3 regions of the Streptomyces sp. NPDC006798 genome follow, and region 2 is predicted to be linked to each of the others. Evidence: riboswitches for the same ligand, from Rfam matches in the RefSeq annotation. Region 2 holds a riboswitch; each other region holds the start of a gene.

Region 1 (7,311 bases), on a different contig from region 2:
GACCCGGCGCACGCCCCCGGCACCGGGACCCCCGAGGCGGGCGGACTGACCAGCCGCGAACTGCTCGCGATGATCCGCGCCCTGCGCGCCACCCGACTGGTCGGCGCCGATGTGGTCGAGGTGTCCCCCGCCTACGACCACGCCCAGCTCACGGCCGTCGCCGCCGCCCACACCGGCTACGAGATCCTCTCGGCGATGACGCCGGACCACCTGCCCCGCCCGGCCGACCGGCCGCACGAGCGTTAGGGGAAGGCCATGACCTTCTCGGACACCGCGACCCAGCGCGACTCCGCCATCGAACAGCACTCCATCGACTATGTGCCCTCGTCAGAGCGGCACGGCAAGGTCTGGCACCAGGGGCCGTTCTGGTTCACCGGCAACTTCGTCCTGCCGACGATGGTCGCCGGGTTCGTCGGCGCCTCCATGGGGCTGAGCGTCTGGTACAGCGTGCTGGCCATCGTGCTCGGCGTCGGCGCCGGAACGTTCTTCATGGCCTTCCACGCCAACCAGGGGCCCCGGATGGGGCTGCCCCAGATGATCCAGTCCCGGGCGCAGTTCGGCAGCCGGGGCTCGACCGTGCCGTTCGCGGCGACCGTCTTCGTCTATGTGGGCTTCCTGGTCTTCGACACGGTCCTCGCCGAGCAGGGCCTCGGGCTGCTGCTGCCGGGTGGCGAGTACTTCTGGTACCCGGTCCTGATCGCGGTCTCCATCGTGATCGCCGTCGTCGGCCACGACCTGCTCCACTTCGTCCAGCGCTGGCTGACGTATCTGCTGGTCGTGGTGTTCGCGGTACTGACCGTGGTGGCGATCGTCCACTTCGGCGGCGAGCCGACCCCGGCCGACGTCCCCGCGGCGACCGCGGGCTGGGACCTGACCGCGTTCCTGGTGCAGTTCTCCCTGGCCGCCGGATACAACATCAGCTACTCGGTCTACGTCTCCGACTACACCCGCTACCTCCCGGCGAAGGTGCCCGCGAAGAAGCTGATCACCGCGGTCTACGCGGGCGCCGCGTTCTCCGCCGTCTGGCTGATGTCGCTCGGCGCGATCCTCGCCAGCTATCTGCCGGACCCCGACCCCATCATCGCCCTGCGCGAGGTCGGCGATCTGCTCTTCCCGGGCTTCGGTCTGATCGTCGTCCTGGCCTCGGTGCTGGCCCTGATCTCCATCATGGGCGTCAACGCCTACGGCGCGATGCTCACCGGCGCCAGCGCGCTGGACGGCTTCCGCAAGGTGCGGCCCACCGTACGGCTGCGGATCGTCGGTCTCGTCGTGGTCGGGATCGTGTCGCTGGTGGTCGCCCTGCTGATCCCGGACGACTACATCGGCAGCTTCAACAACTTCGTCCTGATGATGCTGTACTTCCTGGTCCCGTGGACCGCGGTGAACCTGGTCGACTTCTACTTCGTCCGCCGGGGCAAGTACGCCATCGCCGAGATCCTCAAGCCGGACGGCATCTACGGCCGCTGGGCCTGGCGCGGGGTCGCCGCGTACATCATCGGCTTCATCGCGATGGTCCCCTTCTTCTCCACCAGCTTCTACGTCGGCCCGGTCGCGGACGCCCTCGGCGGCGCGGACTTCTCCTTCGTCGTCGGGCTGACCGTCTCCGGCGTGCTGTATCTGCTGTTCTCCCGGAACCTGGATCATGAGGCGGAGGCCGCCGCCCGCGCGGCGAGCGAGATCGAGCTGGAGGGAGCCGCCCGATGAGCGTGCCCGCACACCGCCCCGCCGACACCACCGGTACCGGCAGCGCCGGAGCCACCGCGAACTCCGGGAGCACGGCCGGAGAGACCGGGACCGGGACCAGCGGCCCCGGGGCGGCGTCCGGCGCGGCCGGGGACACGGTCACGGTCGCCGTCTGCCAGATCGCGCCGCAGGTCGGCGACCCCGAGGGGAACCGGCGGCGGATCCGTACCGCGATCGAAGCGGCGGCGGAGCGCGGCGCGCGTGTCGTGGTCCTGCCCGAGCTGGCGAATACCGGCTATGTCTTCACCGGCCCGGACGAACTGCGGTCCGTCGCGGAGCCGGCGGACGGCACCACGATCCGGGAGTGGGAGGCCCTGGCCGCCCGGCACGACCTGGTCGTCGTCGGCGGCTTCGCGGAGCGCGGCGAGCACGGAGCGGTCCACAACTCCGCCGCCCTCGTCGACCGGACCGGGCTGCGCGCCACGTACCGCAAGGCGCATCTGTGGAACGGCGAGAAGACCTGGGGCTTCACCCCCGGGGACGGGCCGCCGCCGGTCGTCGACACGCCGTACGGCCGGATCGGGTTCATGGTCTGCTACGACCTGGAGTTCCCCGAGTGGGTCCGGCTGGCGGCGCTCGACGGAGCCGAACTGCTCTGCGGCCCGGTCAACTGGCCGCTGTACCCGAGGCCGGACGGCGAGCGGCCGGGTGAGATCGTCCGCGTCCAGGCCGACGCCGCGGTCAACCGGATGTTCGTCGCCGTAGCCGACCGGACCGGCACCGAACGAGGCCAGGACTGGCTGGGCGGCAGTGCGATCGTCGACGCCGACGGCTACCCCGTGACCCCGCTGCGCCTGGGCGAGGAGGCGGTCCTCACAGCGGCCCTCCCCCTCGCCGACGCCAGGGACAAGGCCATCAGCGAACTGAACGACGTCCACGCGGACCGGCGCCCGGCGCTGTACGGACGTACCCGGGAGGAGCCGTCATGACCACCACCGTCGCCGTCGTCCAGCAGCCGCCCGCCCTGCTCGATCTGGAAGAGTCGCTGCGGCGCGCCGCGGCCTACGTCGCCGAGGGCGCGCGGGCGGGCGCCGATCTCGTGGTCTTCCCCGAGACCTGGCTGACCTGCTACCCGGCCTGGGTGTTCGGCCTCGCGGGGTGGCGGGACGCCGAGGCCCGACGCTGGTACGCCCGGCTGCTGGAGCAGAGCCCGGTTCTCGACCCCGGGGGCGACGACGCCCTCGCCCCGGTCCGGGCCGCGGCCCGGGAGCACGGGGTGACGGTGGTCCTCGGCCTCAACGAGCGGGCCGCGCCCGCCTCCGGCTCCCTCTACAACTCCCTGCTGACGATCGGCCCGGACGGCGGCACCCTCAATGTGCACCGCAAGCTGACGCCCACCCACACCGAGCGGATCGTCTGGGCGCCCGGGGACGGGGCGGGGCTGCGGGTCGTCGACACCCCGGCGGGCCGGGTGGGGTCGCTGGTCTGCTGGGAGCACTTCCATCCGCTGGCCCGGCACTCCCTGCACGCACAGCACGAGGAGATCCATGTCGCGGCCTGGCCCGACATGCCGGAGAGCCATGTGATCGCGGCCCGCTCGTACGCGCTGGAGGGCCGCTGCTTCGTGGTCTCGGCCGGACTCGTGCTCTCCACCGACGACGTCCCCGCCGATCTGCTCCCCGCCTACCGGGCCGGGGTCGGCCCGGACGCGCCCGAGGACGGTCTGCTCTTCACCGGGGGTTCGAGCGTCGCGGGCCCGGACGGCTCCTGGGTGATGGCACCGGTCTACGGCGAGGCGCGGCTGCTCACGGCGACCCTGGACACCGCCGGGCGGTACGGGGAGACCCTGGACCTCGATGTCGCGGGCCACTACGGCCGCCCCGACGTCTTCTCCCTCTCCGTCGACCGGACCCGGCGCGACAGCGGGGTCGACTTCACGGACTGAGGGCGCCCGGGCCCCGGGTCGTAGGGATCACGAGGAGGGGTGAGGTCCGGCAGCCGGACCTCACCTGACAGTGCGCCCGGCGGCACCGTAAGCTGACCGGCGCAGCTGGTTCGCCCCGTCAGCCGGACGGGAGCGTCGTAAGAGGGAACCCGGTGGGAATCCGGGACTGCCCCGCAGCGGTGAGCGGGAACGACCGCCGTCATACGCACTGGGCCCGGCCGGGTCTGGGAAGCGACGGCCAGTAGGTGTCCGCCGGAGGTCCGGTGGATGTGCCCGCGAGTCCGAAGACCTGCCCGTTGCCCGCACGCGGACGATTCCGCGCGCGGACATCCCGGTGACCTCGTGGGCGGGTCGGCGTACGGACCAGCGGTGATCCGCGCCTCACGGCGCGTCGGCAGCGCCGGTACGTCACTCCTTCGCACCCTCGTCCCGTCGCCGGGATCTCAGGGATTCATCTCGTGAAGGAGATCTCCGTGACATCGAAGTCCGCAGCCGCGGCGGCCCGGGCCACCGTGTACGGCTACCCCCGGCAGGGGCGGAACCGGGAGCTGAAGAAGGCGGTCGAGGGCTACTGGAAGGGCCGGACCACCGCCGACGCCCTCCGTGCCACCGCCGCCGAACTGCGCGCCGCCAACTGGCGCGAACTCGCCGAAGCCGGTATCGACGAGGTCCCCACCGGTGACTTCTCGTACTACGACCACGTTCTCGACACCACCGTGATGGTGGGCGCGATCCCGGCCCGGCACCGTACCGCCTTCGCGGACGACCCGCTCGACGGCTACTTCGCCATGGCCCGCGGCACCCAGGACGTGGCGCCGCTGGAGATGACCAAGTGGTTCGACACCAACTACCACTATCTGGTGCCGGAGCTGGGACCCGACACGGTGTTCGCCGCCGACTCCGGCCGGCAGGTCGCGGAGCTGACCGAGGCACTGGCCCTCGGTCTGACGGCCCGCCCGGTGCTGGTCGGCCCGGTGACCTATCTGCTGCTCGCCAAGCCCGCGCCGGGGGTGGCCGGGAACTTCGATCCGCTGACCCTGCTGGACCGGCTGCTCCCCGTCTACGCGGAGGTCCTGGCCGACCTCAGGGCGGCGGGCGCCGACTGGGTGCAGCTGGACGAGCCCGCCCTCGTCCAGGACCGCACCCCGGCCGAACTCAACGCCGTCGCCCGCGCCTACCGCGACCTCGGCGCCCTGACGGACCGTCCGAAACTGCTGGTCGCCTCCTACTTCGACCGGCTCGGCCGGGCCCTGCCCGTACTCGCGGCGTCGCCGGTCGAAGGGCTCGCCCTCGACTTCACCGAGCACGCGGGCGCCCAGTTGGGCGAGCTGGCCGCCGTCGGCGGACTGCCCGGGAAGCGCCTGGTCGCCGGTGTGGTCAACGGCCGCAATATCTGGATCAACGATCTGGCGAAGTCGCTGGCCACCCTGGGCACCCTGCTCGGCCTGGCCGACCGGGTCGACGTCGCCGCCTCCTCGTCCCTGCTGCACGTCCCGCTGGACGCGGCCCTCGAACGCGATATCGACCCGCAGGTCCTGCGCTGGCTCGCGTTCGCCCGGCAGAAGACGGCCGAGATCGTCACCCTCGCCAAGGGCCTGAGCCGGGGCACCGACACCATCGCGGGCGAGCTGGCGGCGAACCGGGCCGCGCTGGCCTCCCGCGCGAACTCCCCCATCACCCGCGACCCGGCCGTCCGCGCCCGTACCGCGGCGGTGACCGAGGCGGACACCCGCCGCTCCCGGCCCTACGGCGAACGGACCGTCGCCCAGCGCACCCGGCTCGGCCTGCCGCCACTGCCGACCACCACCATCGGCTCCTTCCCGCAGACGGACGAACTGCGGACGGCCCGTGCCGATCTGCGCGCCGGACGGCTCGACACCGCGGCCTACGAGGTACGGATCAAGGCCGAGATCGCCGAGGTCGTCGCCTTCCAGGAGAAGACCGGTATCGACGTACTGGTCCACGGCGAACCCGAACGCAACGACATGGTCCAGTACTTCGCCGAACAGCTCACCGGCTATCTCGCCACCCGGCACGGCTGGGTCCAGTCCTACGGCACCCGCTACGTCCGCCCGCCGGTCCTCGCCGGGGACATCTCCCGCCCGGCACCGATGACCGTCCGCTGGACCTCCTACGCGCAGTCCCTCACCGACCGCCCCGTCAAGGGCATGCTCACCGGCCCCGTCACCATGCTGGCCTGGTCCTTCGTCCGCGACGACCAGCCCCTCGCGGACACCGCCCGCCAGGTCGCCCTCGCCCTGCGCGACGAGGTGGACGACCTGGAGGCGGCCGGAACCGCCGTCATCCAGGTCGACGAACCCGCCCTCCGCGAAACCCTCCCCCTGCGCTCCGCCGACCACGCCGACTACCTGGCCTGGGCGACGCAGGCGTTCCGCCTGTCGACGTCCGGCGCAGCGCCGGGCACCCAGATCCACACCCATATGTGCTACGCCGAGTTCGGCGACATCGTCCAGGCCATCGACGACCTCGACGCCGACGTGATCAGCCTGGAGGCCGCCCGCTCCCATATGCAGGTCGCCCATGAACTCGCCGCCCACGGCTACCCCCGCGAAGCCGGCCCCGGCGTCTGGGACATCCACTCCCCCCGCGTCCCCTCCCCCGAGGAGGCGGCCCGACTGCTGCGTACGGCCCTGAAGGCCATCCCGTCCGAACGCCTCTGGGTCAACCCCGACTGCGGCCTCAAGACCCGCGCCTGGCCGGAGACCCGCGCGACCCTGGAGAACCTGGTCACGGCGGCCCGTACGATCCGCGAGGAACTGGCGGACGGCTGACGAACGGCCCGGGGGCGGAGACGCGCGGGCGTCTCCGCCCCCGGGGACGTATGGGGCAAGCGCCGTAGAAACCAACCCCGAGCACGCCCAGGGCCGGTAACCAGCCGATGTGGATCACTCGGCTCTCTGTACGCAGCCGCTTTCCGGCACGCCCCGGGCCTCCTGAGCACCGGCACATGGCCGACTTCATCTGTTGTCACTGCCATTTGTTCCGGCCACCTGAGCCACACCCTGCTCTTGACGGTGCTCATGCCATACGTGAACCTCGCGCAGTGCGCTGTACGGCATACGCAGAAACCCGGGGGTCTGTACGTACTCCGCCCATGAGGCTTCCACGGACACCGCCTCCGTCCGACGGTCACCACCAAGGACGCTCTGCGACGAGTGCGTCGCCACGTACCTGCTCCACGATCGCATCGCGCTGTCGAAAGCCAGCCGTCGAAGCGTCACGTCCCAGGAAGGCAATGAGTACGAACAGTGATAGTCAGACCCTTATCCCTCAGACACCGACACGGTGAATCAGGGCCTCGCCCCCGCTGGGCAACGGCGGTCGCGGCTTCGGTATGCGCCCTGACACTCGTCCTGAGCTCGGCTCCGGTACACCAGGCGGCGGCCGCGACCCCGGCCGCCACGTGTGCGGGCGCCGACTCCGACTTCAACGGCGACGGCATCCGGGACACGGCGGTCTCCGACCCCGAAGCCACCGTCTCGGGCATGGCCGGGGCCGGGCGGGTCACCGTTGTCTACGGCGGTGCGAAGGGCGTAGTCCATCTCGCCCAGGGCGCGGCCGGGATCCCAGGGGCCCCCGAGGCCGCTGATCGGTACGGACACGCTCTCGCGGTCTACGACGCCGATCTCGACGGCTGTTCCGATCTCGTCATCGGCACCCCC
Region 2 (7,311 bases):
GACCCCCAGCGCCTCGGCCCTCCGGGTGAGGCCCACGCCACCCACCCAGCCGGGCGAAGGTAGTCGGGCGACCGCGCGCCGCCCTGGGCTGGCCGCGCAGTTCCCCGCGCCCCTGAATACTCTCCCTCTGCACCGGCCCTGGAAAAAGGGGCACTGCCCTTGGGGAGGAGGCTCGCCTCTTTACAAGGACGTTGAGGAGGGCAACCTAGGGGCTCGGGGAACTGCGAGACCAGCCACGGACGGCGCACGGTCGCCGGACGACACCCGCCCAGCAGGGCATTTGGCGCAAAAGGCCGCGCCCGGAGGGCCGAGGCGCTGGGGGTGCCCCACCCCCGAGAACGCAGCGCCCCGCGTCAGGGCGACGGGTGCGGCATCGTGGCCGAGGGGGACGGGCGCGAGGGCGTCGGGGAGGCCGTCGCCATCGGGGCCGTCGAGGCGTCCGCGGGGTCCACCGGGCCCGGGCCAGGGCCGGGTGCCGCGTCCGGCCGGACCACGAGCAGCGCCACCACCGTCACCGCCACGCAGAGCAGCCCCGCCCCCGCCGCCCTGCGCCGTCGCGTTCTGGCCCTGGCCCGGTCGGTGATGACGGCCGCTTCGGCGGGCCGTACCCGTCCGGCGGCCCGGGCGGCCGCCGTCCGCAGCCGGTCCGCCACCAGTTCGTCGTGGTCGGTCGTCACGGCGATCCCCCGTCCGTCGTCCGTGCAGGATGGTCGTCGAGCAGTCCGGCGAGTCTGGCCCGCGCCCGGGAGAGGTGGGTCTTCACGGTCCCGGTGGAGAGCCGGGTCTCGGCGGCTATCCGGTCCACGGGCAGATCGCAGACGTAGTAGAGCGCCGCGCACTGCCGCTGCCGCGCGGGCATCCCCCGCAGCGCCCGTTCGAGATCGACGGCGCCCGGCCCGGGGCCGTCGCTGACGGCGGGGTCGCCGCGCCGCCGCCAGGCCCGCTGCCCCCGGACGACCCGCCGCCACCGGCTGACGGCGAGCCGCCATGCCACGGTCCTCACCCACGCCTCGGGCCCCAGGTCCTCGGCCAGCCGCCGCCGGTGCCCCCAGGCCCGGACGAACGCCTCCTGCACCACGTCCTGCGCCTCGTGGAAGTCGCCGGTCATGACGTACAGGTGGCCGGTGAGCCGGTGCACGGAGCGGGTGTAGAAGTCCGTGAACTCCTCCTCGGTCAAACGTCAGCTCTCCTCGCCGGTGTACGGATCCCCGCCGACGTTACGCGGCGCCGTCCGGGGAGCCCCGACGCGGGTCGCCGCCCCGGCGGGGCCGCTCGCCGGGCCCGGGGGCGTACCGCTCGAGTACGGCGTCGAAGACGGCGGCCAGCTCGGCCGCGTCCTCGCCCGCGTGGTGGGTGTGCGGGAGTCCCTTCAGCCCGGTCGCCGCCTTGATGGTGCTCTTGTGGGAGCGGCGCCATTCGGCGCCCGTCAGACCCATCCAGTAGCTGCGGAGGTCGATTCCGGCGCCGGTGGCGCCGAAGGGGCTCGCGCCGGTGAAGCGGACGAAGTACCAGTGGACGAACATGCCGTCCCAGACGGCGGGCGCGGCGAGGAAGACCGGGCGGCCGATCCTCCGCAGCCCGTCCACCCAGCGGGCCGCCCGGGCCATCGCCGCCTCGGGCGCGGGTGCCTCGCGGAGCAGCCGGTCGCGGTCGAGCCCGGAGACGGCGAGGGCCTCGGGGACGACTTCGTCGGAGATGGGCCGCAGTTCGGTGTAGAAGGCCAGGTCGGGGCGGCCCGCGACGGACATGCCGAGGGAGAGCATGCTGTACGGCCCCGGGATGGGACCGTCGGCCTCGACGTCCACGGCGACGTACAACTCGGGGAGAACGGCGGCGGGACGGCCGGTCGGACCGGTGGGTGGGTTCACGCGGCGCAGCGTAGACGGGTACGGCACCGCCGGGCCACGGGTTTGCGGGCGGCCCGTCGCCCCCGGGCGGAGCCCCCGGCCCCGGAAGGGAAGGGCGGCCGGAGCGGCGTCACGGCCCCGCGTCCCGTCCCTCAAGGCGCGTACCCAGGCGCAGATTCCAGCGGCGGCCGTCGCCCGACAGGTCGGTCCGGCTCAGCGGGGGTACGTCCAGCCGCCAGAACGTCTCCGGGGGCAGTGCCAGTGCGTGCAGTACGGCCACGCGGACGACGGCCGCTTCGGCGACGGCGAGTACCCGGCGCCCGGCGGGGCCGTGGGCGAGGCCGTCCAGCCAGCCGCCGACCCGGGCGCGGAGGTCGAGCAGCGATTCGCCGCCGTGCGGGGCCGACGCGGGGTCGCCGAGCCAGTCGGCCATCGCGTCCGGTTCCGTACGGGCCGTCTCGTCCAGTCCTCGCCCCCGCCAGCGCCCCAGGTCCCAGTCGGCGACGGCGGGCTCGATCCGGGGCCCGGGGCCGAGGCCGAGTTCGGCGCAGGTCTCCCGGCAGCGGGCGGAGGGGGCGGTGAGGACGGTCCGTCCGCCGCGCGGTACCCGGTCGGCGGCGGCGCGTGCGGCGGCCCGGCCCGGCTCGTCCAAGCCCTCGCCCGGGTCGAACCGGGCGGCGCGGACCGCCGCGGTCGCCGCCGCCGTCAGCAAGGTGACCCGTACCACCACACCACCGTCCCCTCCGGCCGCTCCTGTGGCCGTCCGTCCCATCTTCGGCCCCGGGCGCGGGATCCGGCCCGGGGTAGTCGAATACGCGCCATGGCGGCGGGGGTTCGGGCGCGGTACGGTCGCGTGGACATGACGAGGATGTGATGGAAGTCCGGTGCAAATCCGGCACGGTCGCGCCACTGTGAACCCGTCTCCCCGGCGGGAAGTCAGACCCGGCGTCCTCGTCTCTAGGCACCACGAACGGGACGCGTTGTTCCCCCTGGAGGTTGTCATGGCCCAGTCGGCCGTACCCGCCGCTCCGCTCACCCCCGCACCGGCCCGCACGCCGGTCGCCGTCGCTCCCCTCTCCCTCCGGGAGATCGCCCCCTGGGCGCTCTTCACCGGAATTCTGGCCCTGATCCTGCTCTACTTCGTCGGCGCCGAGCAGGGCGCGGTCGCCCTGGTCTCCGGCGAGAGCGTCCACGAGTGGGTCCACGACGGCCGTCATCTGCTCGGCTTCCCGTGCCACTGAACCCCGGTACGGGAGAGAGACGGCGGATGAACCCGACGGACATCAACACCCACAGCAACACCATCACCGACACCGACACCGAGCAGCACACTCCCGCGCCCACCGGCTCGGGGACCGTCCGGGCACTGCTGGTCCGGGGCATGCTGGCGGGCCTGATCGCCGGGGTGTGCGCCCTGGCCGTCGCGTACTTCCTGGGCGAGGGCCCGGTCGACGCGGCCATCGCGTTCGAGGAGGCGGACGCCCATGACCACGGCGGCGAGGAACTCGTCAGCCGGGCCGTGCAGTCGACCGCCGGACTCGCCACCGGCGTCCTCGTCTTCGGGGTCGCCGTCGGCGGGATCGCGGCGCTCGCCTACTGTGTGGCGCTCGGCCGCTCCGGCCGCTTCGGGCCGCGCGCCACGGCCCTGCTGGTGGCGGTCGGCCTACTGCTGAGCGTCTATGTCGTGCCGTTTCTGAAGTACCCGCCGAATCCGCCCGCCGTCGGCGATCCCGACACCATCGGGCAGCGGACGGTCCTCTACTTCCTCATGGTGGTACTGGGCGTGGCGCTCACGGTGGGGGCGGTGATCGCCGGCCGCCGGCTGGCGCCCCGTACCGGCGCCTGGTACGCGGCGGTGATCGCGGCGGCGGGGCTGGTACTGGCCGTGGGGCTCGCCTATGCCTTCCTGCCGTCGTTCGACGAGGTGCCGAAGGGGTTCCCGGCCGCTGTGCTGTGGGAGTTCCGGCTGGCGACGCTCGCCGTACAGGCCACGCTGTGGACGGTGTTCGGCCTGGTCTTCGGGGAGTTGGCGGAGCGGCTGCTGACCCCGGCGAAGGCGCGGGCGGCCCGCCCGGCCGCGACGGGGGCGGTGACGGCGGCCGGCTGACGGTCACGGGACGACACACCTGGTGTCCCGAGGCGCCGCGCGCATACCTGTGCCCCGCCGGATCTCCGGCGGGGCACAGGTGCCGTCTGCCCACGTGGCCGCGTACCCGTGTCAGCCGGTCGTGGCCGGGAACGTCACGGCGATCTCCTCCGGCGCGGTCCCGGCCGTGCCCCGGCAGACCGCCTCGACGGGCGCGGCCCCCGGCACGGCCGCCAGCCGTGCCACTACCTCCCCCAGGCACCGCTTCAACGCGCGCTGCCCGTAGTAGTTGGGGTACAGGACCTCCCGGGCCTCGTCGGCGGGCGGTTCGGCCGCCGTCCGGGGGACGTACCGCGCCCACTCCGCCCGTTCGGCACCGGGCGCGGCGATCGTCCCGTCGGCGGCGAAAGCGGTCCGCGACGCCTGCCCGCCGCAGACCTGATGGCCTTCGAGCAGCCCCCCGACGTCCACGAAGTCGGCGCCGGAGCGGCGGGCGGCGGCCCTGATCCGGTCGTTGAGCGCGCCGCCGACCCCGGTGGCGAGCCAGCGCAGATCGCGGTCGTAGAAGGGGCAGCCCGCGACGCCCCAGCGGTCCCGGCCGTTCTCGTCGAGCCGGGTCGTCGCGCCCGGCTCCCCCGAGGCCAGCGGCAGCGGATACGACTGGACGACGACCCGTGGCATCGAACCGGTGCCCTCGACCGCCGCGCGCACCGACGCGACGGCCGCCGCCACCTTCTCCCCGACCGCCGCGACGCGCTCGGCCGCCGGGCCGGTGATCCGCCGGTCGGTCGAGCAGTCGGTACGGTCGCGCCAGGCCGCGGCGCAGGCCTTCATGGTGTCCGTCAGACGGACGTCGTCGCCGCCGATCGAGACGACGACGGTCCGTACGTCGTACCGGGCGGCCAGCTTCCGCAACTGTTCGAGCTGCGCCTCGTGGCTCCGTACGGCCCGGGACGGCGCCTCGGCCCCGGCGGTCGAACAGGCGATGTTGTGGTGGCGGACGGTGTCCGTGGTGAGGGTGAGGACATCGGAGCGGCGGCAGTCGTCGGTATAGACCCGGCGCGGTACGGCTCCGGAGGCCCCGGCCGTCGTCCTGGTCCGGTCCGTGGCATCGCGCAGCGCGGCCGGAACGCCGCCGTCGCCGCCGAGCCCTTCCGCGTTCCCGGCCCAGCGGGCCCCTTCCCCGGCGAGGAAGCCGTCCCCGAGCGTCACCAGCGCCACCGGCCGGGCGGGCGGCGCGGCCCCCGGCTCGTCGGCGGTGGTGATATCGGGGCGCGGCGACTCGGGACCCGGTTCGACGGGCCCGGGGCCCTGGGCCACCACGGGGCCGGTGGGCCTGGGTACGGGCCCCTGCCCCGGTGTCGCGGTGGCGGACGGCGATCCGACGGCCAGGGCCACGGGGAGGACGGCGAGGGCACCCAGTACCCCCACGGCGCTCCGCGCGGCCCGCGCCGTCCGCCGCCGCACGGCGGGATCTCCGGCGCCCGCCCGGGGTGCCCGGTCGGGGAGTTCGGTCATCGCTGGAGCCTCGATCCTTGGGCCGGTACCCCCGCTGTGCTGCTCCCATTGACCGCCTCACCGGCGGCGGAAGGCTTCCGGCCACGCGTGCCGTACGGCGACATCACCCGTTCGGGCCCGCCTCCCGGCGACACCACCCACAGTGCGGATAGCGGCGACCAGGGGCGCGAGGCCTCCCGCCCCACCGGATGGACTCGGCCACGCCTGGCGCGTTCCGCCATCATCCCTTCGGATCCGCCGTCCGGCCAGGAAGGACTGCCATGTTCAAGTCCAGAATCGCCGGTCTACTGGCCGCCACCGTGGCGGCATTCGGGCTGACGTCCGTCACAGCCTCGTCGGCCTCCGCATCCGCTTCCGCGATCGAGGGACCCTGGAAGCCGTGGGACAACCACTGGAACACCACGTGCGGCCAGACGACGACACACTGGCTCACGACGAACGCCGGCTTCCAGGCGTGCTTCATCGTCGACAGCGGCGGCGTCGTCCAGCCGGTGCTCGTGGTCAAGAAGAACGCCGCCGTCGCCATCCGCATCAAGGGAAGCGCCGATTCCACCTATGGCACCACGGTGAACTGCCCGGCGACCCCTCTCAGCGCCGGACAGCGCACCACCTGCATGGGAACCACGGAGGCGCTCCGGCCCGGCAACAACGACGGCTGGGGCAACCTCAGCCCCTGGAACAACAACGCCTGGTACGTCGGCTCGACGGCGGTTGTCAGGATCATCGCCTGACCGAGTCGCCCCGCCCCGCCCGTGTCCGAAAGGTTCAAGACCCCGTTCCGGCCGGGCGCCTACCGTGAGCGGCATGAACGCACGACTCGACGCCATCAGCCTCGTCGTCTCCGACATGGCCGCATCACTCGCCTTCTACCGCCGGCTCGGGCTCGATGTGCCCGCCGACTCCGACGGGGCCCCTCATGTGGAGGCCACCACGCCCGGTGGGCTGCGGGTGCTGTGGGACACCGAGGAGGTCATCACGTCGTACGACCCCGGCTGGACCCGGCCCTCCGGCGGGGAGCGGATCGGGCTGGCGTTCCGGTGCGAGGGGGCCGCCGCCGTGGACGCGCTCCACGACGAGCTGGTCGGCGCCGGATACACGTCGCATCTCGCGCCGTGGGACGCCGTCTGGGAGCAGCGCTACGCCGTGGTGCTCGACCCCGACGGGATGGGAGTGTCGCTCTTCGCGGACGCCGACGGCACCACCCCGCCCGCCCAGTAGGCGCGGAGGGTCAGACCCGACAGCAGGCGCATCTCGCGGGCGAGATGCGCCTGGTCGGCGTAGCCGGCGACGGCCGCCGCGGTCGCGTAGGGCGTGCCCCGGCCGATCAGGGCGAGGGCCCGCTGGAGGCGGAGTATCCGGGCCAGCGTCTTGGGGCCGTAGCCGAAGACCTCCAGGGATCGGCGGTGCAGTCGCCGGACGCCGAGGCCGGTCGCCTCGGCCGTCGCGGCGACCGTCGAACCGCCGTCCAGGAGGCGGACGATCCGGGCCGTCAGCGGGTCGGGGCCCCTGCCCTCGGCGTTCCGTGCGGCGGCGATCCGGACGGCCAGGGCTTCCAGGGCGGCCACCGGGTCGGCAGCCGAGTCGATCCGTTCGACGAGCCGCCGGGCACTGGCGGCGCCCCGGAGATCGGCCAGTTCGACCCGCCGGTCGCGCAGTTCGTGGGCCGGGATTCCGAGCAGTGCGGGCGCCGTACCGGGGGCGAATCTGATGCCCGCGTGGCGACGGCCGCCCGCGCCGGGTCCCGGGACGTAGGCCCGGGTGTCGGGTCCGGCGACGTACAGCCTGCCGGGGGTCCACAGCAGATCCATACAGCCGTCGGGGAGCACCGGCCGGACCCCGGACCCCGCCGATCCCGCCGAC
Region 3 (7,311 bases), on a different contig from region 2:
TCCGCGCGGCCTCCTCCGAGTTCCGCCGCTACACCGAGAACGATCTGCGCGCGGGCAAGCGGGCCAACGCGCTCGCCGTCGTCCGGGCCCTGGACGGGCTGGAGCCGGGCGGCGATTCCGCCGCCGTACTGAAACTGCCCCACGACCAGTGCCGCTACTGGCTGGGCGCCCTCAACGATCTGCGGCTGACCATCGGCACCCGGCTGGAGGTCTCGGACGAGGACGACGCGGGCGAGACGGGCCTCTACCGGCTGCCGGACGACGATCCGCGCAAGCCGATGGTGATGGCCTACCTCTGGCTGGGGGTCCTTCAGGAGACCCTGGTCGAGACGCTGCTGCCTTGAGCGTGCCGGGCGGCTGAGCGTGCCGGGCGGGCCGGTTCCGGTTCCGGCTCCTGCGGTCGCGGCCGCCCGGTTTCGTGCACCGTCCGGGGCCGGTCTTCCCCCGCCGCGAACATCCGCCTGGGCGCCCTCCGGCCCGCTCCCGTCCGTCCGTTCGGTTGTTCGCTCAACGGACGCTCAAATCCGAATAACGATCGCGTGACGCCCCCGAGGTGATTAGACCCTCGGAGAGGCTTTTGTCCGGTTCTATATGTGGGATACGGCACAAGAAGCCGGATCGATCTTTGTCGCAACCGTGATAGATCTTCACGACCGCCAGGGGCACCACCCATGCCCCTGGAGGCGCTTGAGCCGGCGGACCGCCGGTGGCACTCCATCCATATCCGGGGGGATCAGGAACTGATCCGCGGTTACCCGCCGAAAGGCGGGGCACGCGGATCGGCATGGAGAGAAGGGCGCAGCAGCTTATGACCTCGGTGCAGGTCGACGACAGCAAGGACGGGCCGGGCGGACCGGCCGGAGCCCCGGCGGCCACCGCCGAGGACCAGGGCTACCACCGGGCACTCGGGGCCCGGCAGATCCAGATGATCGCCATCGGCGGAGCCATCGGGACCGGTCTCTTCCTCGGGGCGGGCAAGGGCATCTCCAAGGCCGGGCCGAGCCTCATCCTCGCCTACGCCATCGCGGGCGTGGTCATCTTCTTCATCATGCGGGCCCTCGGCGAACTGCTGATGTACCGCCCGGTATCGGGTTCGTTCTCGGAGTACGCGCGCGAGTTCGTGGGCCCCTTCGCGGGCTTCGCCACCGGCTGGACGTACTGGCTGTTCTGGGTCGTCACCGGGATGACCGAGGTCACCGCGGCGGCCGAGTACATGACGTACTGGTTCGACATCCCGCAGTGGGTCTCGGCGCTCGGCTTCACGATCGTGCTCTATCTCGCCAATCTGATCTCGGTGAAGATCTTCGGCGAGCTGGAGTTCTGGTTCTCGATGATCAAGGTGACCGCCATCATCGGCATGATCCTGATCTGCGCCGGGATCATCACCCTCGGCTTCAGCGACGCCGGTGACACCGCCTCCTTCTCCCTGCTCTGGAGCGACGGCGGCTTCTTCCCCAAGGGCCTCGGCGGCACGCTGATGACCCTCCAGATCGTGATGTTCGCCTTCCTCGCGGTCGAGCTGGTCGGCGTCACCGCCGGAGAGTCGAAGGACCCGGAGAAGAACCTCCCCAAGGCCATCAACACCGTGCCGTGGCGGATCGCCGTCTTCTACGTCGGCGCCCTGATCATGATCCTCTCGGTGGTCTCCTGGACCAACTTCAAGCCGGGCGTCTCGCCGTTCGTGGCCGCGTTCGACCAGATGGGCCTCCAGATCGGTGCGGGCATCGTCAACTTCGTGGTGCTCACCGCGGCCCTGTCGTCCTGCAACTCCGGGATGTACTCCACCGGCCGGATGCTCCGCGACCTGGCGCTCAACAGCCAGGGGCCCAAGGTCTTCACCCGGCTGACCAAGCACGGCACCCCGCTGATCGGCACCACCTTCTCCGCCGGGCTGATGCTGATCGGCGTCTGGATCAACTACCAGTGGCCCGGCGACGCCTTCCACAAGATCGTCTCCTTCGCCACCATCTCCGGTATGTGGGCCTGGATCATGATCCTGGTCAGCCATATCCGCTACCGGGCCAAGGTCGCCCGCGGCGAGGTCGCCGAGTCCTCCTTCAAGGCCCCCGGCGCCCCGTGGACCAGCTGGTTCGCCCTGGCCTTCATCGGGCTGGTGATCGTGCTGATGGGGATCGACAAGGACGCCCGGATCTCGTTGTACGTGGCCCCGGTCTGGGCCCTGGTCCTGCTGGTCTCGTATCTCGTCCTGCGGTCCAAGAACCCGGAGGGCGCGGCCTTCGCCAAGCGCTGACCGCGAGCGCCGGTCATCCGAGCCGACCGCGCCGCTCCACCGGCCGCCCGACCGCACCGGTCACCGGCCGCCCGGCCCTCCGAGGGCAGGGCCCCCGAACGGCAGCGGGCGGGGAACTGCCTGCCTCCCCGCCCGGCTGTCCGAATCGCGAGACGGGCCGGTCCGTACCCCGGCACGGTACGGACCGGCCCTTCCGCCGTCCGGACGACCCCCGCTTATCCTGATCCGCATGCTGACCCTGACCCAGGACCTCTACGACCGGATCGTCGCGCATGCCAGGGCCGACCACCCCGACGAGGCGTGCGGCGTGGTCGCGGGCCCCGAGGGCAGCGACCGGCCGGAACGATTCATCCCGATGCTCAACGCGGCCCGCTCGCCCACGTTCTACGAGTTCGACTCCGGTGATCTGCTGAAGCTCTACCGCGAGATGGACGACAACGACGAGGAGCCGGTGATCGTCTACCACTCGCACACCGCGACCGAGGCGTACCCCTCCCGGACCGACATCACCTACGCCAACGAGCCCGGCGCGCACTACGTCCTGGTCTCCACGGCGGACACCGACGCGGCCGGACCGTTCCAGTTCCGGTCCTTCCGGATCGTCGACGGAGAGATCACGGAAGAAGAGGTCCGGGTCGTCGGGGCATACTGACCCGGCAGCTTCAATTCCATACGGGGCGGTGGGACCCAGGAAGCCGGTGCGAATCCGGCGCGGTCCCGCCACTGTTTACCGGTCGTTGACACGTGCCCTCGGGTGCCTGGCCACGGCTGTCAGCCAGGAACTGACCCATCGCCCTCTTCCACCACCCAGGGGACGCGGAAATCCCCGGAGGAGGCCGCCAGCATGTCCCGAAACATGTCCCGACCCGCGTCGGGGCGCCGTCCCGCCCGTCGCCGTACCCTCATAGCCGGTACGGCCGCCGCACTGCTCCCGATCGTCCTGACCGCCTGCGGCGGTTCGGACTCCGGTTCCGGTTCCGGCTCGGACAAGCCGGGGGCCGCGGCCGCCGGATTCCCCTACACCGTCGACAACTGCGGTGTGAAGACCACCTACAAGGCGCCCCCGAAGCGGGCCGTCACCATGAACCAGCACGTCACCGAGATCATGCTGGAGCTGGGCCTGGAGAAGTCCCTGGTCGGTACCGCCTATCTGGACGACCAGGTACTGCCCCGCTACGCGGCGGCGTACAAGTCGGTGCCGGTACTGGCGAAGGAGTACCCCTCCAAGGAGAAGCTCCTCGCCGCCGACCCGGACTTCGTCTACGGCGGCTACGCCAGCGCCTTCGAGGCCAAGGACGGCCGGACCCGCGACGAGCTGAAGAAGTCCGGTATCGACTCCCGGCTCAACCTGGAGTACTGCACCGAGAAGCGGACCAGCCTCGACGACGTCTACCGGGAGATCGAGGAGATCGGCCGGACCTTCGGCGTCCGCGACCGGGCCGAGAAGTGGATCGCCGCCTCCCGGGCGACGGTCGCGAAGACCGAGGCGGGACTGAAGAAGAGCAGTTCCGAGCCGGTGCCCGTGTTCGTCTACGACAGCGGCGACAAGACCGCGTTCACCGTCGGCGGCAAGGGCATCGGCAATGAGCTGATCGCCCGCGCGGGCGGCCGGAACGTCTTCGCCGACATCCCCAAGAGCTTCGGCGACGCGACCTGGGAGCAGGTCGTGGCCCGTAAGCCCGAGGTGATCGTGATCTACGACTACGGCGCCACCAGCCTCGAACAGAAGAAGCGGCGGCTGCTGGAGGACCCGGCGCTGAAGGACGTCCCGGCGATCAGGAACAAGAAGTTCGCCGTACTGCCGCTCTCGGACGCGGTCGTGGGCGTCCGCGCCCCGGACGCGATCGCCAAGCTGGCCCCCCAGCTCACCCGATGACGACCCCGACGGACGGCCGGCGGGCGGTGCCGGGCCCCGGGCCCGGCACCGGTCCCGGGCCCGGCGGGGCCGTTGCGAAGGACGCCGGGAGGCCCGGGGGTACCGAGGAGGCCGGTGACGAGCCGGGGCGCCGGATGGCGTTCCGTACGGGCGCCGCGGCGGTCGCCGGAGCCCCCGCCGGGACCGCCGCCGCACGGACCGCGCCGGGCACCCCCGGCACGCCCTCCCGGCTGCGGTTCGGGGCCGTCACGGCCGGGCTGCTGGCGGCCCTGGCCGCCGCCGTCCTCGCGGCCCTCGGCCTCGGTTCCGTACGCATCCCGACCGGTGAGGTCGTCGCGGCGCTGCTGCCGGGCGCCGAGCCCGGCCCGTTCCGCACGATCGTGCTGGACGTCCGGCTGCCGCGGGTGCTGCTCGGCATCGTCGTCGGCGCCGGGCTCGGCGTCGTCGGCGCGGTCCTCCAGGCCCTGGTCCGCAACCGGCTCGCCGACCCCTTCCTGCTCGGGATCTCCTCCGGGGCGTCCACCGGGGCGGTCGTCGTCCTGGTCCTCGGCATCGGCGCGACCACCGCCGTCGCCCTGCCCGCCGGTGCCTTCCTCGGTGCCTTCGCGGCCCTCGTCCTGGTCTACGGACTGGCCCGGCACGGCGGCTCGATGACCGGGACCCGGCTGGTCCTCGCCGGGGTCACCATCAGCTATGTCTTTACGGCGCTGACCACCCTCGTCCTGGTCGCCTCGTCCCGCCCCGAGCACTTCCGCGAGGCGCTGTACTGGTCGCTCGGCGGGCTCGGCAGCGCCCGCTGGGACACGGTCTGGCTGCCCGCCGCCGTGGTCGGCCTGCTGCTGCCGCTGCTGCTGGCCCTGGCCCGCCCGCTGGACCTGCTGCTGGTGGGGGAGGAGGGCGCGACCGTACTCGGCCTGGACGTCGCCCGGTTCCGGGCCGCCGTCTTCGTCCTGGTCTCCCTGGTCACCTCGGTCCTCGTCGCGGCCAGCGGCGCGGTCGGCTTCATCGGTCTGATGGTCCCGCACGCGGCCCGGCTGCTGGTCGGCGCCGCGCACCGGGCCCTGCTGCCGGTGGCCGCGCTGATCGGCGCGGTCGCGCTGGTCGTCGCCGACCTCGGGGCCCGTACCGTAGCCGCGCCGCAGGACATCCCGGTCGGGGTGCTGACGGCGCTGATCGGCGGCCCGCTGTTCCTGTGGCTGATGCGCCGCCGCCCGGTCGACGGCGCGGAAGGAGGCCGGACGTGAACCCGCCCGAGGTCCTGACGGCGACCACGACCGAGAGCCCGGCCACGATCGAGAAGGGGGCGGAGCCGCGCGCCGCCGCCGAACTGCGGGTCCGCGGTCTCTCGTACACCACCCCCGAGGGCCGAACCCTCCTCGACGGCGCCGACCTCGACCTCCGCCCCGGCGAGACCACCGGCCTCGTCGGCCCCAACGGCAGCGGCAAGACGACCCTGCTGCGCTGTGTCTACGGCACCCTGCGCCCCGGCGCCGGAACCATCACCGTCGAGGGCGCCGACCTGCTCGCCATGGGCCCCAAGGACCGGGCCCGGCGGGTCGCGACCGTACCCCAGGAGAACCGGCCCGAGTTCGAACTCACCGTCCGCGAGATCGTGCTGATGGGCCGGGTCCCGCACAAGCGCTTCTGGGAGCCCGACAGCGCCGCCGACGGCCGGGCGGCGGACGAGGCCATGGACCGGCTCGGCATCACCGAACTGGCCGGGCGGTCCTTCCCGTCCCTCTCCGGCGGCGAGCGGCAGCGCGCCCTGGTCGCCCGCGCCCTGCTCCAGGACCCGGCGCTGCTCGTCCTCGACGAGCCGACGAACCATCTCGACATCCGGTACCAGCTGGAGATCCTGGGCCTGGTCCGGGAGTTGGGCACCACCAACCTGCTCGCCCTGCACGATCTCAATCTGGCCGCGTACTACTGTGACCGGATCCATGTCCTGCACGACGGCCGGATCGTCGCCGCCGGGCCGCCCGCCGAGGTCCTCACGGCCGAACTGCTGGCCGAGGTGTACAAGGTCACGGCCGAGGTGACGGTCCACCCGAGGACGGGTGCGCCGACCATCACCTACCTCCCGCCGGGGCTTCCGTAGCACCCGCGCGACGGTCGCCGGACATCTGTCCGGCGGCCGTCCGCAGCGCTTCCGCAGGGCCGTTCACGGTGCCTCCGAGAGGCCGTCCGATGGCCGGAGGAAGCCGTTCGTCCGACAGGTGAGCACTCTCCGTCCGGCATACGAGATGCTATTCCGAACCCTGGACCGGGAATCGTTACGATGACCGCATGGTTCTCCACGACATGAGCGACAAGACGCGGAGCGGTGCCGTACTGCTCGTCGCGCGGCTCCATGTCGACCTGTGCCGTCTCGCCAGCGCGATGTGTACCTGAGCGTGTCCTGATCCGTGCCCTGAGCCCGTTCCGCGTTCCGAGCACCGCCGGACGATCCCGTCCGGATCACCCGATCCACCGCCCTCGGCGCGGGGGCCGAGCCGCGCCCCCGCCTCTTCGACTGTCGACTGGAGTCCACCCCATGGCCATCGAGGTCCGCATCCCGACCATCCTCCGTACGTACACCGGCGGCGAGAAGGCCGTCCAGGCCGACGGCGCGACGGTCGCCGAGCTCTTCGCCGACCTGGAGACCCGGCACACGGGCATCGAGGCCCGGCTCGTGGACAAGGAGAACGGCGACCAGCTGCGCCGCTTCGTCAACGTCTACCTCAACGACGAGGACGTCCGGTTCATCGACGGCATCGCCACCAAGGTCTCCGACGGCGACAGCGTCACCATCCTCCCGGCGGTCGCCGGCGGAATGCGCTGACCCACGATGCGTTACGACTCCCCGCTCGCGGCCGTCGGCAATACGCCGCTGGTCCGGCTGGCCCGGCTGTCCCCCTCCGACGACGTCCGGATCTGGGCGAAACTGGAGGACCGCAACCCCACCGGCTCGATCAAGGACCGCCCGGCGCTCCACATGATCGAGCAGGCGGAGAAGGACGGCCGGCTCACCCCCGGCTGCACGATCCTGGAACCCACCTCGGGCAATACCGGCATCTCCCTGGCGATGGCGGCCCGCCTCAAGGGCTACCGCATCGTCTGCGTCATGCCGGAGAACACCAGCCAGGAGCGTCGTGAACTGCTCGCGATGTGGGGAGCCGAGATCATCTCGTCACCGGCGGCCGGC

The links. Region 2 has a riboswitch for cobalamin ahead of ABZ714_RS16720 (CbtB domain-containing protein). Riboswitches for the same ligand answer to the same signal wherever they lie in the genome.
Region 1: it holds a riboswitch for cobalamin, as region 2 does, so the genes downstream of both, metE (5-methyltetrahydropteroyltriglutamate--homocysteine S-methyltransferase) here and ABZ714_RS16720 (CbtB domain-containing protein) in region 2, are expected to answer to the same signal.
Region 3: it holds a riboswitch for cobalamin, as region 2 does, so the genes downstream of both, ABZ714_RS06845 (ABC transporter substrate-binding protein) here and ABZ714_RS16720 (CbtB domain-containing protein) in region 2, are expected to answer to the same signal.

The regions. Positions count from the first base shown of each region.
Region 1 is NZ_JBEYIS010000003.1:115,298-122,608, reverse strand. It holds gene speB (agmatinase) at 1-246, shown strand, start outside; gene ABZ714_RS02875 (cytosine permease) at 256-1,704, shown strand; gene ABZ714_RS02870 (nitrilase-related carbon-nitrogen hydrolase) at 1,701-2,672, shown strand; gene ABZ714_RS02865 (carbon-nitrogen hydrolase family protein) at 2,669-3,628, shown strand; cobalamin riboswitch at 3,767-3,919, shown strand; gene metE (5-methyltetrahydropteroyltriglutamate--homocysteine S-methyltransferase) at 4,102-6,420, shown strand; gene ABZ714_RS02855 (VCBS repeat-containing protein) at 7,135-7,311, shown strand, end outside.
Region 2 is NZ_JBEYIS010000021.1:69,964-77,274, reverse strand. It holds gene ABZ714_RS16740 (hypothetical protein) at 354-677, opposite strand; gene ABZ714_RS16735 (SigE family RNA polymerase sigma factor) at 674-1,177, opposite strand; gene ABZ714_RS16730 (exonuclease) at 1,218-1,868, opposite strand; gene ABZ714_RS16725 (histidine phosphatase family protein) at 1,978-2,577, opposite strand; adenosylcobalamin (AdoCbl) riboswitch at 2,697-2,838, shown strand; gene ABZ714_RS16720 (CbtB domain-containing protein) at 2,849-3,088, shown strand; gene ABZ714_RS16715 (CbtA family protein) at 3,115-3,954, shown strand; gene ABZ714_RS16710 (hypothetical protein) at 4,066-5,451, opposite strand; gene ABZ714_RS16705 (hypothetical protein) at 5,712-6,182, shown strand; gene ABZ714_RS16700 (VOC family protein) at 6,256-6,669, shown strand; gene ABZ714_RS16695 (helix-turn-helix domain-containing protein) at 6,588-7,311, opposite strand, start outside.
Region 3 is NZ_JBEYIS010000007.1:124,285-131,595, forward strand. It holds gene ABZ714_RS06830 (DUF2017 domain-containing protein) at 1-344, shown strand, start outside; gene ABZ714_RS06835 (amino acid permease) at 809-2,251, shown strand; gene ABZ714_RS06840 (M67 family metallopeptidase) at 2,481-2,903, shown strand; cobalamin riboswitch at 2,909-3,057, shown strand; gene ABZ714_RS06845 (ABC transporter substrate-binding protein) at 3,108-4,127, shown strand; gene ABZ714_RS06850 (iron ABC transporter permease) at 4,124-5,371, shown strand; gene ABZ714_RS06855 (ABC transporter ATP-binding protein) at 5,455-6,225, shown strand; gene ABZ714_RS06860 (putative leader peptide) at 6,414-6,518, shown strand; gene ABZ714_RS06865 (MoaD/ThiS family protein) at 6,661-6,948, shown strand; gene ABZ714_RS06870 (cysteine synthase) at 6,955-7,311, shown strand, end outside.